2 regions of the Streptomyces sp. NPDC093801 genome follow, and region 1 is predicted to be linked to the other one. Evidence: riboswitches for the same ligand, from Rfam matches in the RefSeq annotation. Region 1 holds a riboswitch; the other holds the start of a gene.
What was found. A riboswitch is a leader RNA that binds a small molecule or an ion and turns the genes downstream of it on or off. The one in region 1 is predicted to bind thiamine pyrophosphate.

Region 1 (7,247 bases):
ACCGACTTCGTGGCCAAGAGCCCGAAGTTCCTGGCCGTCGCCGACCAGCTCGCCGCCCACGTGGCCGCCACCAAGCCCGCCGACATCGAGGCGCTGCTCGCGTCCGAGATCGAGGCCGGCAAGACCGTCCAGGCGTTCGTGGACGAGGCCAACGCCAACCTCGGCGAGAAGATCGTCCTGGACCGCTTCGCGGCGTACGAGGGTGCCTTCGTGGCCTCCTACATGCACCGCACCATGCCCGACCTGCCCCCGCAGATCGGTGTCCTGGTCGAGCTGGACAAGGCCGACGCCGACCTGGCCAAGGGCATCGCCCAGCACATCGCCGCCTTCGCGCCGAAGTACCTCACCGCCGAGGACGTCCCGGCCGAGATCGTCGAGTCCGAGCGCCGCGTCGCCGAGGAGACCACCCGCGCCGAGGGCAAGCCCGAGGCCGCGATCGCCAAGATCGTCGAGGGTCGCGTGAACGGCTTCTTCAAGGACGCCACGCTGCTCGGCCAGCCGTACGCGCTGGACAACAAGAAGTCCGTCCAGAAGGTTCTGGACGAGGCCGGTGTCACCCTGAAGCGCTTCGCCCGCATCAAGGTCGGCATCTGAGTCCGTCCGTACGCGACGGACACCGGACCCCGATAGGGTCTGAGGCAGTCGTCCGCGCTTGCGCCGGACGACCGCAGATCTGACGAGGAGGCCATTGCCGCAGAGGGAACCGAGAGGACCCACCGGCAATGGCCTTCTTCGTATGTGCACGAGGAGATCTCCATGAACCAGGGCGTGGACCCCCACACCGCATCCCACGACAAGAGCGACCACGAGAAGAAGGGTCGCCGCTTCATGCTGAAGCTGTCCGGCGAAGCCTTCTCCGGCGGCGGCGGGCTGGGTGTCGACCCTGACGTCGTGCACGCCATCGCCCGCGAGATCGCGGCCGTGGTCCGAGACGGCGCCGAGATCGCGGTCGTCATCGGCGGCGGCAACTTCTTCCGCGGCGCGGAGCTTCAGCAGCGCGGCATGGACCGGGCCCGGTCCGACTACATGGGCATGCTCGGCACCGTCATGAACTGCCTCGCCCTCCAGGACTTCCTGGAGAAGGAGGGCATCGACAGCCGCGTCCAGACCGCCATCACCATGGGCCAGGTCGCGGAGCCGTACATCCCGCTGCGCGCCGTCCGGCACCTGGAGAAGGGCCGCGTCGTCATCTTCGGCGCCGGTATGGGCATGCCGTACTTCTCCACCGACACCACGGCCGCCCAGCGCGCCCTGGAGATCGACGCCGAGGCCCTGCTCATGGGCAAGAACGGCGTCGACGGGGTCTACGACTCCGACCCGAAGACCAACCCGGACGCGGTGAAGTTCGACGCGCTGGAGTACAACGAGGTGCTGTCCCGGGACCTCAAGGTCGCCGACGCCACGGCCATCACGCTGTGCCGCGACAACCAGCTGCCGATCCTCGTCTTCGAGCTGCTCGCCGAAGGCAATATCGCCCGTGCCGTCAAGGGTGAGAAGATCGGCACGCTCGTGAGCGACCAGGGCACCCGGGCCTGAGCCCGTCGCACCGGGCCCTCCACGGGCCCGGTCCGGGCGGCCCGTACCGCCCCGCCCGCCCGAACCATCCATTCAAGACATGCAGGAGCACGTGGTGATCGAAGAAATCCTCCTCGAAGCCGAGGAGAAGATGGAGAAGGCCGTCGTCGTCGCCAAGGAGGACTTCGCCGCGATTCGCACGGGCCGTGCGCACCCGGCGATGTTCAACAAGATCGTGGCGGACTACTACGGCGCCATCACGCCCATCAACCAGCTCGCCTCCTTCTCGGTGCCCGAGCCGCGCATGGCCGTCGTCACCCCCTTCGACAAGAGCGCCCTGCGCAACATCGAGCAGGCGATCCGCGACTCCGACCTGGGCGTCAACCCCAGCAACGACGGCAACATCATCCGGGTGACCTTCCCCGAGCTGACGCAGGACCGCCGCAAGGAGTACATCAAGGTCGCCAAGAACAAGGCCGAGGACTCCCGCGTCTCCATCCGCGCCGTGCGCCGCAAGGCCAAGGACGCCCTCGACAAGCTGGTCAAGGACAAGGAGGCCGGCGAGGACGAGGTGCGCCGCGCCGAGAAGGAGCTCGACGACACCACCGCGAAGTACGTCGCGCAGGTGGACGAGCTGCTCAAGCACAAGGAAGCCGAGCTCCTCGAGGTCTGATGAACGACTCTCCCTGGGCCGCTGAGCCGGTACCGGCGGGTCCCGCATACGATGCGCTGGTGGGCCCGCAGACTGCGCCCATGCCCATCGTGCCCGATGCCGCCGGCCGTGCGTTCGACGACCGGGAAGCACGCGATCGGGGGGCCGCCTTCGCCGGCGGCCCCCCGCTCCGTACCGAGATGCCGTTGCAGGAGCCCATGCCCAGCCCCCCGCCACCGCCTTCCCAGGCACCGCAGGACGCCTCGCCCCCGCCGCAGAAGAAGCGCGCCGGGCGGGATCTGCGTGCCGCCATAGGGGTCGGCGTCGGCCTCGGCGCGGTGATCTTCGCTTCGCTGTTCATCGTCAAGGCCGTCTTCGTCGGCGTGATCGTCGTCGCGGTCGTCGTCGGCCTGTGGGAGCTCACCTCCCGCCTTCAGGAGAAGAAGGGCATCAAGGCGCCGCTGGTCCCGCTCGCGGTCGGCGGCGCGGCGATGGTCATCGCCGGCTACGTCCGCGGGGCCGAGGGCGCCTGGGTCGCCATGGCGCTGACCGCGCTGGCGGTGCTCGTCTGGCGGATGACGGAACCGCCCGAGGACTACCTCAAGGACGTCACCGCGGGCGTCTTCGCGGCGTTCTACGTGCCCTTCCTGGCGACCTTCGTCGCGATGCTCCTCACGGCCGAGGACGGCCCGCAGCGGGTGGTGACCTTCCTGCTGCTGACCGTCGTCAGCGACACCGGGGCGTACGCCGTCGGCTGGCGCTTCGGCAAGCACAAGCTCGCGCCGCGGATCAGCCCCGGGAAGACCCGCGAGGGACTCCTCGGAGCGGTGGCCTTCGCGATGGCGGCCGGCGCGCTGTGCATGGAGTTCCTGATCGACGGGGGCTCCTGGTGGCAGGGCCTGCTGCTGGGCCTGGCCGTCGCCGTCAGCGCGACCCTGGGCGACCTCGGCGAGTCGATGATCAAGCGCGACCTGGGCATCAAGGACATGGGCACGCTGCTCCCGGGCCACGGGGGCATCATGGACCGCCTCGACTCCCTGCTGCCGACGGCCCCGGTCGTCTGGCTGCTGCTGGCCGCCTTCGTCGGCACCGGCTGACGGGTCCGGGCCGGGTTATCCTGGAGGGCGCGCCGTGTTCCACGCGGCGCGCCCTTTCCGTCCGGCGGCCCAGACGCCGCGGACCGGCCCTGCATGCGCGGGGTGACCCCCACCCCGTCGTACCGAGGAGTACCGCATGGCCCCCCGTCCCGCTCCGGGTGAGCTCACCTTCGTCGCCCCGCGAGGGGCCAAGAAGCCGCCCCGGCACCTCGCCGACATGACCCCGGCCGAGCGCCGCGAGGCGGTGGCCGCGATCGGCGAGAAGCCGTTCCGGGCCAAGCAGCTCTCCCAGCACTACTTCGCCCGCTACGCCCACGACCCGGCGGAGTGGACCGACATCCCGGCGGCCTCGCGCGACAAGCTCCAGCAGGAGCTGCTGCCCGAGCTGATGAACGTCATCCGGCACATCAGCTGCGACGACGACACCACCCGCAAGACCCTGTGGAAGCTGCACGACGGCACCCTCGTGGAGTCCGTCCTGATGCGCTACCCCGACCGGGTCACCATGTGCATCTCCTCGCAGGCCGGCTGCGGGATGAACTGCCCGTTCTGCGCCACCGGCCAGGCCGGCCTCGACCGCAACCTGTCCACCGCCGAGATCGTGCACCAGATCGTCGACGGCATGCGCGCCCTGCGCGACGGCGAGGTCCCCGGCGGCCCGGCCCGCCTGTCCAACATCGTCTTCATGGGCATGGGCGAGCCGCTCGCCAACTACAACCGCGTCGTCGGCGCCATCCGCCGCCTCACCGACCCGGAGCCCGACGGCCTGGGCCTGTCGCAGCGCGGCATCACCGTCTCCACCGTCGGCCTGGTCCCGGCCATGCTGCGGTTCGCCGACGAGGGCTTCAAGTGCCGCCTCGCCGTCTCCCTGCACGCCCCGGACGACGAGCTGCGCGACACCCTCGTCCCCGTGAACACCCGCTGGAAGGTCCGCGAGGTCCTCGACGCGGCCTGGGAGTACGCCGAGAAGTCCGGCCGCCGGGTCTCCATCGAGTACGCCCTGATCCGCGACATCAACGACCAGGCCTGGCGCGGCGACCTCCTCGGCCGCCTGCTCAAGGGCAAGCGCGTGCACGTCAACCTGATCCCGCTGAACCCGACGCCCGGCTCGAAGTGGACCGCCTCGCGCCCCGAGGACGAGAAGGCCTTCGTCGAGGCCATCGCCCGCCACGGCGTGCCCGTGACCGTGCGGGACACCCGTGGCCAGGAGATCGACGGAGCGTGCGGACAGCTCGCGGCGAGCGAGCGGTAGTCTGGCCCGCGTACATCTGCATATTCCGACAGGGGAGCGCCACAGCGCTGAGAGTGCGGCACCACGTTTTTGAGATCGAGCACCGTGGCCGCAGACCCTCTGAACCTCGCCCAGGTCATTCTGGGTAGGAAGTTCGGTCACCACCTCAAGCTGTTGCGCCCTGCCCGGGCGCCCCGCTCCATCCGAGCGCCCGGGCGGGGCCGCGTCTTCTCCTGGTCATACCCAGGAGGAATGAACCGTGAGCACCACCAAGAAGATCGCGGGTGCGGCGCTGGCCGCGGCCCTCGGTGTCGGCACGCTCGCCGCGTGCGGCGGCGGCGCCAAGAACGAGGACGGGGCCGCCGCGAGCGGAGCCCCGAAGTCCAAGACGATCACGCTCGTCTCCCACGACTCCTTCAACGTGACCGAATCGGTCCTCAAGGAGTTCGAGCAGCAGAGCGGCTACACCGTCAAGGTGCTGAAGTCCGGGGACGCCGGCGCCGCCCTCAACCAGGAGATCCTCACCAAGGGCTCCCCGCGCGGCGACGTCTTCTTCGGAGTCGACAACACGCTCCTCTCCCGCGCCCTCGACAACGGGATCTTCACCCCGTACGAGGCCAAGGGCCTGGCCGGGGTCAAGCCCGAGTTCGTCCTCGACCCGCAGCACCGGGTCACCCCGGTCGACTCCGGCGACATCTGCGTCAACTACGACAAGGCCTACTTCGCCGACAAGAAGATCGCCCCGCCGCAGACGCTGGACGACCTGGTCAAGCCGGAGTACAAGAACCTGCTGGTCACCGAGAACGCCGCGACCTCCTCGCCCGGCCTCGGCTTCCTGCTCGCCTCCGTCGGCAAGTACGGGGAGGACGGCTGGAAGGACTACTGGAGCAAGCTCAAGGCCAACGGCGTCGAGGTCGTCGACGGCTGGGAGCAGGCCTACAACGAGCGCTTCTCCGGCTCCGCCGGCGGCAAGAAGGCCAAGGGCGACCGCCCGCTGGTCGTCTCGTACGCCTCCAGCCCGCCGGTCGAGGTCATCTACGGCGACCCCCAGCCGGCCGAGGCCCCCACGGGCGTGGCCACCGGCACCTGCTTCCGCCAGGTCGAGTTCGCGGGCCTGCTGAAGGGCGCGAAGAACGAGGAGGGCGGCAAGGCCCTCATCGACTTCCTGATCGGCAAGAAGTTCCAGGAGGACATGCCGCTCCAGATGTTCGTGAACCCGGTGGTCAAGGACGCCAAGCTGCCGGAGGCGTTCACCAAGCACGGCGTGGTGGTCGAGAAGCCGGAGAACGTCGCCCCCGAGACCATCGCGAAGAACCGCGACCAGTGGGTCAAGGCATGGTCCTCGATCGTCGTGAAGTAGTCCGCGACGGCTCCCCGAGGGAGGGCGGGCGGGCCACCGCCGTCAGGCTGGCCCTGATGGCCGTGCCGCTCGCCTTCTTCGGGCTGTTCTTCGCCTACCCCGTGGCCGCGATCGTCGGCCGCGGGTTCAGGACGGACGGGGGCTGGCAGTTCGGCCGGATCGGCGAGGTGCTCTCCCAGCCCGACATCGCCGGCGTGCTCTGGTTCACCACCTGGCAGGCGCTCGCCTCGACCGTGCTCACCCTGCTCGTCGCGCTCCCGGGCGCGTACGTGTTCGCGCGCTTCTCCTTCCCCGGCAAACAGCTGCTGCGCGCCCTGGTCACGGTCCCGTTCGTGCTGCCGACCGTGGTCGTCGGCACGGCCTTCCTGGCACTGGTCGGACGGGGCGGTCTGCTCGACGAGGTGTGGGGCGTCCGGCTGGACACCACCGTCTGGGCGATCCTGCTCGCCCACGTCTTCTTCAACTACGCCGTCGTCGTCCGGACGGTCGGCGGGCTGTGGGCCCAGCTGGACCCCCGTCAGGAGGAGGCCGCCCGGGTGCTGGGGGCCGGGCGGTTCACGGCCTGGCGGCGGGTGACCCTGCCCGCGCTCGCCCCGTCGGTGGCCGCCGCCGCGCTGATGGTGTTCCTGTTCACCTTCAGCTCCTTCGGCGTCGTGCAGATCCTGGGCGGGCCCTCGTACGCCACGCTGGAGGTCGAGGTCTACCGGCAGACGGCGCAGCTGCTGGACCTGTCGACGGCCGCGGTGCTGACGCTGGTCCAGTTCGCCGCCGTCGGGGTCATCCTCGGCGTGCACGCCTGGACCGTGCGCCGGCGGGAGGCGGCGCTGCGTCTCGTCGACCCCTCGCGCACCGCGCACCCGCCGAGCGGCTGGGCGCAGCGCGGGCTGCTGGGCGGGGTGCTGCTGACGGTGGCGCTGCTGATCGTGGCCCCGCTCGCTGTGCTGGTGGAGCGGTCCCTGGACGCGCCCGGCGGGTACGGGTTCGGGTTCTACCGGGCGCTCCAGGAGAGCGGCTCCGGGGGCGGAACGTTTCTGGTGCCGCCGCTGGAGGCCATCGGCAACTCCCTCGAGTACGCGCTCGCCGCCACCGCCATCGCCCTGGCCGTCGGCGGTCTCGCGGCCGCGGCGCTGGCCCGGCGCGCGGGCCGCTTCGTCCGGGGCTTCGACGCGCTGCTGATGCTGCCCCTCGGGGTGTCCGCCGTGACGGTGGGCTTCGGGTTCCTGATCACCCTGGACGAGCCGCCGCTGGACCTGCGCACCTCATGGATCCTGGTGCCGCTGGCCCAGGCCCTGGTCGGGGTGCCGTTCGTCGTGCGGACCATGCTGCCGGTGCTGCGCGCGGTCGACGGGCGGCTGCGGGAGGCGGCGGCCGTGCTCGGGGCGTCGCCGCTGC
Region 2 (7,247 bases), on a different contig from region 1:
GGCGTAGACCTGCTGTCCGCCCGCCGGGTAGCCGCCGGTGTAGTCGTATCCGTCCTGGCCCTGCCCACCGTCGTAGTAGGCGGCCTGCTGTCCGCCGTCCTGGCCGTCCGCGGCGAACGGCGAGGCGAAGGCGGCGGTGGCGTCCGGCTGCCGGGGGGCGAAGCTCTGTATCCCGTACGAGCCGGTCTCCTCGGGCACCGGCTGCGGGGTGAAGACGTTGCGGTCGTCCTGGTCGTCCCGGTCGGCGGCGTCGTCGCGGGAGGGGGCGGGGCCCTGGGAGCCGTACTCCAGCCCGGTCACCTCCAGCGCGGGCTCCGGGCGCGGCGCGGGGCCCCCGGAGCGGCGGCGTCTGCTCTTGCCCTCCGGGCGTGCGGGCTCGGCGCCCTTGCCCTTGCGCAGGGCCCAGCCGGCGACGAAGCCCTTGCGGAAGGAGAGCGTCACCAGGGTCTGGCCGACGGCGAAGGCGAGCGCGCCGACGGCGATGACCAGCACCGACGGCAGCACGACCCCGGCCACGACGCCGAGGAACCCGGCGAAGGCGAGCAGGCGCCAGCGCAGCCGGGCCTTGTACTGCATCAGGACCTCGGCAAGCAGCCACAACGCGACGAAACCGAACGCGATGTAGAGGACCGTCATTCCCATGCAAGGCCCCTCTCGGTACGGCCGTACCGCGCGGGAAACGGGAGACGGCCGATCAGGCCCGCTGGTGCAGGCCCAGGTTCTCGTAGATCTCGAGGGTCGCCGTGGAATTGTTCAGCGTGATGAAGTGCAGTCCGGGTACACCTTCGGACAGCAGCCGCGCGCAGAACTCCGTGGCGAACTCGATGCCAATGGAGCGTACAGCGGCCGGATCGTCCTTGACGGCGAGCATGCGGTCTTTCACGGCGTCCGGGAAGAGCGCGTTGCTCAGCTGCGGCAGCCGGTCGAGCTGCTTGATGCCCACAACAGGCATGACCTCGGGGATGATCGGGGTCTCGCAGCCCGCCTTCTGGGCGCTGTCGCGCAGCCGCAGATAATTCTCCGGATCGAAGAACATCTGGGTGATGGCGTAGTCCGCACCGGCGCGGCACTTGTCCACGAAGTGCCGGATGTCCGTGTCCCAGTCCTCCGAGCGCGGGTGCATCTCGGGGAAGGCGGCGACGCCGACGCAGAAGTCTCCGGACTCCTTGAGCAGGCGCACGAGGTCGGCGGCGTAGTCCACGCCCTCGGGGTGCTTGACCCAGGGGCCCATGGGGTCGCCCGGCGGGTCCCCGCGCAGCGCGAGCATGTTGCGGATGCCGGCGTCGGCGAACTGGCCGATCACGTGGCGCAGCTCGGCGACGGAGTGGTCGACGGCGGTGAGGTGCGCGACGGGGGTCAGGGTGGTGTCGGCGGCGATCTGCTCGGTGGCGCGGACGGTGCCGCCCCGGGTCGAGCCTCCGGCCCCGTACGTCACGGAGACGAAGCTCGGGGAGACCGCCTCGATCCGGCGGAGCGCGTTCCAGAGGTTGCGCTCGCCCTTCTCGGTCTTGGGAGCCCAGAACTCGAAGGAATACGAGGCTCCGGACGCGAGGAGGTCGCGGACCGTGTGTGCGCGGTCCGACCAGGTGGAAGCGGTACCAAGGGCCATACGGGCAGGTTAGACGCGCCCCGGCGGACGCCGAAGCGCTGTCCACCCCTTGGACGGATTTTTGGACACCTCGGCGCGGGCCCCGGCCGGGCACGAGGTCCGCGCGAGCGCGGTTCGAGGGGCCGGCGCCCGGGAGTGGTCCGGGCGGGCCGGGTCCGGGGCCTCAGGCGAGGCGGGCGCGGACGCGCGCGGCCAGCTCGGCGGCGGCGGCGCCGGGGTCGGAGGCCTCGGTGACGGCGCGGACGACCACGACGCGGGTGGCCCCGGCGTCGAGGACCTCGTCCAGGTTGCCGGCGTCGATGCCGCCGATGGCGAACCAGGGGCGGTCCTGGTCCAGGGAGGCCGCGTGGCGGACGAGGTCCAGGCCGGGGGCGTGGCGGCCGGGCTTGGTGGGGGTGGGCCAGCAGGGGCCGGTGCAGAAGTAGTCCACGCCGGGTTCGGCGACGGCGGCGTCGACCTCGGACGCGGAGTGGCAGGAGCGCCCGATCAGGACGTCCCGGCCGAGGATCGCACGGGCGGCGGGGACGGGGATGTCGCCCTGGCCCAGGTGCAGGACGTCGGAGCCGATGGCGTGCGCGACGTCGGCGCGGTCGTTGACCGCGAGGAGCCTGCCGTGCCGGCGGGCGGCCTCGGCGAAGACCCGGAGGTGTTCGAGTTCCTCTCCGGCCTCCATGCCCTTGTCGCGGAGCTGGATGACGTCGACCCCGCCGGCCAGGACCGCGTCGAGGAACTCGGGGAGGTCTCCCTGCCGCTTTCGGGCGTCCGTGCACAGGTAGAGCCGGGCGTCGGACAGCTGCTGCATGGGAGTACCCCCCTGGTGGTGGCGGTGTGCGGGCGGGCCGAGGCTACCCCGCCGGCCCGCACACCCGTGGATCAGCCGGTCAGAGGGCGAGCGCCTGGGCGCGGCGCTTCACCTCCGTGCCGCGATTCTCGCGCAGCGCCTGCACGGGGGTGCCGGGCAGGGTCGGATCCTCGGTGAAGAGCCACTCCAGCATCTCCTCGTCGGAGAAGCGGTCGTCGCGCAGCACCGTCAGCAGGCCGACGAGTCCCTTGACGACCTTGTCGCCGTCGATGAACTGGGCCGGAACCTGCAGGGCGCGGTTCTCGCCCCGGCGTACGGCGATCAGCTGCCCTTCCTTGACCATCTGGCGGACCCGGGTCACCTCGATGTCGAGCATCTCCGCGATGTCGGGGAGGTACAGCCAGGAGGGGACGAGGGCATCGATCTTTGCGTCAATCTCGGTCACGGGGACAAGCCTGCCACCTCGGCGGGGCACCCGGTACCCGGCCCCGTCCGTCCGGGTCCGTCCGCGTAGGCGGGGATCCGCCCGGATCGGGGTCCGCGTCCGGTTACGGGCCCGGCCGCGCGGCGGCGGACCGGGCCCCGGGGCCGTGTCAGGCGGCGGCCGACTTCAGCGGTACGCCCGGGTCGGCGACCCTGGCCGGGTCCACGGGGGTGCCCGACTCGATCAGCTTCCGCCCCTGGGCCAGGTCCCGGGGACGGCCGACGGCCAGGACCGCGACGAGGGCGTCCCCGCGCAGCCAGCACACCGACCAGGCGTCCGCGTCCGGGTCGCCGCGCCACAGCAGGGTGTCGGCGCCGCCGTGGTGGCCGGCGTACTGCACGAAGCGGCCGAACTGCTCGGACCAGAAGTAGGGCACGGGGTCGTAGGCCTGCACGGCCTCCCCCGCGACGATGTTCGCCGCGACCGTGCGCGGGCCCTGGAGGGCGTTGTCCCAGTGGTGGACCAGCAGCCGGGTCCCGTAGCGGGCCGACGGGAAGGAGGAGCAGTCGCCGACGGCGTACACCCCGGGCAGGGAGGTGCGCAGGTGGGCGTCGGCGGTGACGGAGCCGTCGGGGCCCCGCTCGACGCCGCTGCCGTCGAGCCAGTCGGTGGCGGGCCGGGCGCCGACGCCGACGACGACGGCCCCGGCGGGCAGCTCGCGGCCGTCCGCGAGGAGCACTCGGCCCTCCTCGATCCCGGCCACCCGGGCGCCGGTGAGCAGGGTGGCGCCGGCTCCGGCGTACCAGCGGGCCATGGGGGCGGCGACCTCGGCGGGCAGGGCCCCGGCGAGGACCCGGTCGGCCGCCTCGACCACGGTGACGGCGCAGCCGGCCTCGCGGGCGGCGGTGGCGAACTCGGCGCCGATCCAGCCGGCCCCGACCACGACGGTGTCGGGGGCGGCGGCCAGGACCGGGCGCAGCCGGGCGGCGTCGTCGAGGGTGCGCAGCAGGTGGACGCCGGGGACGCCGTCGGTGCCGGGCAGGGTCAGGGGTACGGCTCCGGTGGCCAGGACGAGGACCTCGTACGGGACCGGGCCGGCCTCGGTGTCCAGCTCGTGGTCGGCGGCGCGCAGGCCGGTGACCTCGGTCCCCAGGCGGAGGGCGATGCCCAGGCCCTCGAAGTCGACGTCGAAGGCCGAGTCCTCGGCCTTGCCGAGCAGTACCGCCTTGGACAGCGGCGGGCGGTCGTAGGGCTGGTGGGGTTCGGCGCCCAGCAGGGTCACGGGGCCGGTCCAGCCCTGTTCCCGCAGGGCCACCGCGGTCTGCACCCCGGCCATTCCGGCGCCGACGATCACGACACCGGGCTTCGTCTGTTCCGTCTGCTCACTCACACGGCCAGCCTAGCCACCTGACGGTGCGTCAGGAAACTGGGGGCGGGGTGCCACAGGGAGGCAGCCTTACCCGCCACCGGCCCCGGGGTTACGCTGGCCACCGTACCTATCGCGGGAGTCCGGGCGCACCGGGCTGAGAGGGAGGCTGGCCGGCCTCCGACCGTACGAACCTGATCCGGGTCATGCCGGCGAAGGGAGGGGCTGGACGCCCATGCACGCATCCGACAAGGGATCCGACCACCGGGGCTGCGACGTCCTCGTCATCGGTGGCGGGATCATCGGCCTGGTCACCGCCTGGCGGGCGGCCCGCAGCGGCCTGCGCACCGCGCTCGCCGACCCCGACCCCGGCGGTGGCGCCGCCCGGGTCGCGGCCGGCATGCTCGCCGCCGTCACCGAACTGCACTACGGCGAGGAGACCCTGCTGGGGCTCAACCTCGCCTCCGCCGCCCGCTACCCGCAGTTCGCCGCCGAGCTCACCGAGGCCAGCGGTGGCATGGACCTCGGCTACCGCGCCTGCGGCACCCTGGCCGTCGCCCTCGACGCCGACGACCGCCTCCACCTGCGGGAACTGCACGCCCTCCAGCGCCGCTGCGGTCTGGAGTCCGAGTGGCTCACCGGCCGCGAATGCCGCCGCCTGGAGCCGATGCTGGCCCCCGGGGTGCGCGGCGGACTGCGCGTCGACGGGGACCACCAGGTCGACCCGCGCCGGCTCGCCGCCGCACTGCTGGCCGCCTGCGAGCGGGCCGGGGTGGAGATCCACCGGGCGGCCGCCCGCCGGCTGCTCGTCACCGCCGACCGGGCCTCGGGGGCGCTGCTCGACGACGGCACCGGGCTGCGCGCCGGCCAGGTGGTCCTGGCCGCCGGCTCCCTCAGCGGCCGGCTGGAGGGGGTACCGGAACAGGTGCTGCCGCCCGTACGGCCGGTCAAGGGCCAGGTCCTGCGGCTGGCCGTGCCACCCGCCTACGCCCCCTTCCTGTCCCGGACGGTACGGGCCGTGGTGCGCGGCAGCCACGTCTACCTGGTCCCGCGCGAGAACGGCGAGCTCGTCGTCGGCGCCACCAGCGAGGAACTCGGCTGGGACACCACCGTCACCGCGGGCGGGGTCTACGAGCTGCTGCGCGACGCCCACGAGCTGGTCCCCGGCATCACCGAGCTCCCCCTGGTCGAGACCCGGGCCGGGCTGCGCCCGTGCTCCCCCGACAACGCGCCGCTGCTGGGCCCCAGCGACCTGCCCGGGCTGCACCTGGCCACCGGCCACTACCGCAACGGGGTGCTGCTGACCCCGCTCACCGGCGACGTGATGGCGGAGCTGCTGACCACCGGCGCCGTACCGGAGATCGCCCGCCCCTTCAGCCCCCGCCGCTTCTCCTCCACGCGTCAGGAGTCCCTCGCATGACCATCTCCGTCAACGGCGAGCCGCGCGAGGTCGCGGCCGGCACCACCCTCGACGCGGTGGTCGCCACCCTGACCACCGCCCCGTCCGGCGTGGCCGCCGCCCTCAACGAGACGGTCGTCCCGCGCGGGCAGTGGCCGCACACCGCGGTCGGCGACGGTGACCGGGTCGAGGTCCTCACCGCGGTCCAGGGAGGCTGAGCACCATGGCCGACGACCTGTTCACCCTGGGCGGCCGGACCTTCTCCTCCCGCCTGATCATGGGCACGGGCGGCGCCCCGAGCCTGGAGGTCCTGGAACGCGCCCTGATCACCTCCGGCACCGAGCTGACCACGGTGGCCATGCGCCGCCTGGACCCGACGGTCCAGGGATCGGTGCTGTCCGTCCTGTCGAAGCTGGGCATCGCGGTCCTGCCGAACACCGCGGGCTGCTTCACCGCCGGCGAGGCCGTGCTGACGGCCCGGCTGGCGCGGGAGGCGCTGGGCACGGACTGGATCAAGCTGGAGGTGGTCGCGGACGAGCGGACGCTGCTGCCGGACGCGGTCGAGCTGCTGGACGCGGCGGAGGTCCTGGTCGACGAGGGCTTCACCGTCCTGCCGTACACGAACGACGACCCGGTGCTGGCGCGGAGGCTGGAGGACGCGGGCTGCGCGGCGATCATGCCGCTGGGCTCCCCCATCGGCTCCGGGATGGGCATCCGCAACCCGCACAACTTCGAGCTGATCGTGGAGCGGGCCGGGGTGCCGGTCATCCTGGACGCGGGCGCGGGCACGGCCTCGGACGCCGCCCTGGCGATGGAGCTCGGCTGCGCGGCGGTGATGCTGGCCTCCGCGGTGACCCGCGCGCAGGAGCCGGTGCTCATGGCGGCGGCCATGCGCGACGCCGTCTCGGCGGGCCGGCTGGCCCACCGCGCGGGCCGCATCCCCCAGCGCCGCTTCGCCGAGGCCTCGTCCCCGCTGGAGGGCCGCGCCACCCTGGACCCGGAACGCCCGGCGTTCTGAGGACCCCGCCCCACCCCCTCGGGGGGGGCGGAGGGGGGAGGCGGCGGCCCCCGCCGTCTCCCCCCCTCCCCCCGCCCACGTCACAGCTGCGCTGCAAGGCGTGGACACCCCGGCCGGGGGTGGCGGGGGTCCTCGTAGAATCGCCGGGTGGATACGACCCTGGATGACCCCCTCGTCGGGCGCGTGCTCGACGGCCGCTACCGCGTCGACGCCCGCATCGCCGCAGGCGGCATGGCGACGGTCTACCGGGCCCTCGACACCCGCCTCGACCGCGTCCTCGCGCTGAAGATCATGCACCCGGACCTGGCCGCCGACGCCGCCTTCGTCGACCGCTTCATCCGCGAGGCGAAGTCCGTGGCCCGCCTCGCGCACCCCAACGTGGTCGGGGTCTTCGACCAGGGCACCGACGGCCCGTACACCTACCTCGCCATGGAGTACGTCTCCGGCTGCACCCTGCGCGACGTCCTGCGCGAGCGCGGCGCGCTCCAGCCGCGGGCCGCGCTCGACATCCTCGAGCCGGTCCTCGCCGCCCTCGGCACCGCCCACCGCGCCGGCTTCGTCCACCGGGACATCAAGCCCGAGAACGTCCTGATCGGCGACGACGGCCGGGTCAAGGTCGCCGACTTCGG

Region 2: it holds a riboswitch for thiamine pyrophosphate, as region 1 does, so the genes downstream of both, thiO (glycine oxidase ThiO) here and AB0469_RS33250 (thiamine ABC transporter substrate-binding protein) in region 1, are expected to answer to the same signal.

The regions. Positions count from the first base shown of each region.
Region 1 covers NZ_JBFBDP010000036.1:71,173-78,419, forward strand. The annotation lists gene tsf (translation elongation factor Ts) at 1-594, shown strand, start outside; gene pyrH (UMP kinase) at 757-1,536, shown strand; gene frr (ribosome recycling factor) at 1,631-2,188, shown strand; gene AB0469_RS33240 (phosphatidate cytidylyltransferase) at 2,188-3,264, shown strand; gene rlmN (23S rRNA (adenine(2503)-C(2))-methyltransferase RlmN) at 3,401-4,516, shown strand; TPP riboswitch at 4,537-4,665, shown strand; gene AB0469_RS33250 (thiamine ABC transporter substrate-binding protein) at 4,755-5,855, shown strand; gene AB0469_RS33255 (iron ABC transporter permease) at 5,912-7,247, shown strand, end outside.
Region 2 covers NZ_JBFBDP010000066.1:15,017-22,263, reverse strand. The annotation lists gene AB0469_RS39775 (hypothetical protein) at 1-642, opposite strand, end outside; gene metF (methylenetetrahydrofolate reductase [NAD(P)H]) at 695-1,609, opposite strand; gene thiE (thiamine phosphate synthase) at 1,773-2,411, opposite strand; gene AB0469_RS39760 (Rv2175c family DNA-binding protein) at 2,491-2,856, opposite strand; gene AB0469_RS39755 (FAD-dependent oxidoreductase) at 3,005-4,225, opposite strand; TPP riboswitch at 4,327-4,439, shown strand; gene thiO (glycine oxidase ThiO) at 4,437-5,621, shown strand; gene thiS (sulfur carrier protein ThiS) at 5,618-5,818, shown strand; gene AB0469_RS39740 (thiazole synthase) at 5,824-6,618, shown strand; gene pknB (Stk1 family PASTA domain-containing Ser/Thr kinase) at 6,766-7,247, shown strand, end outside.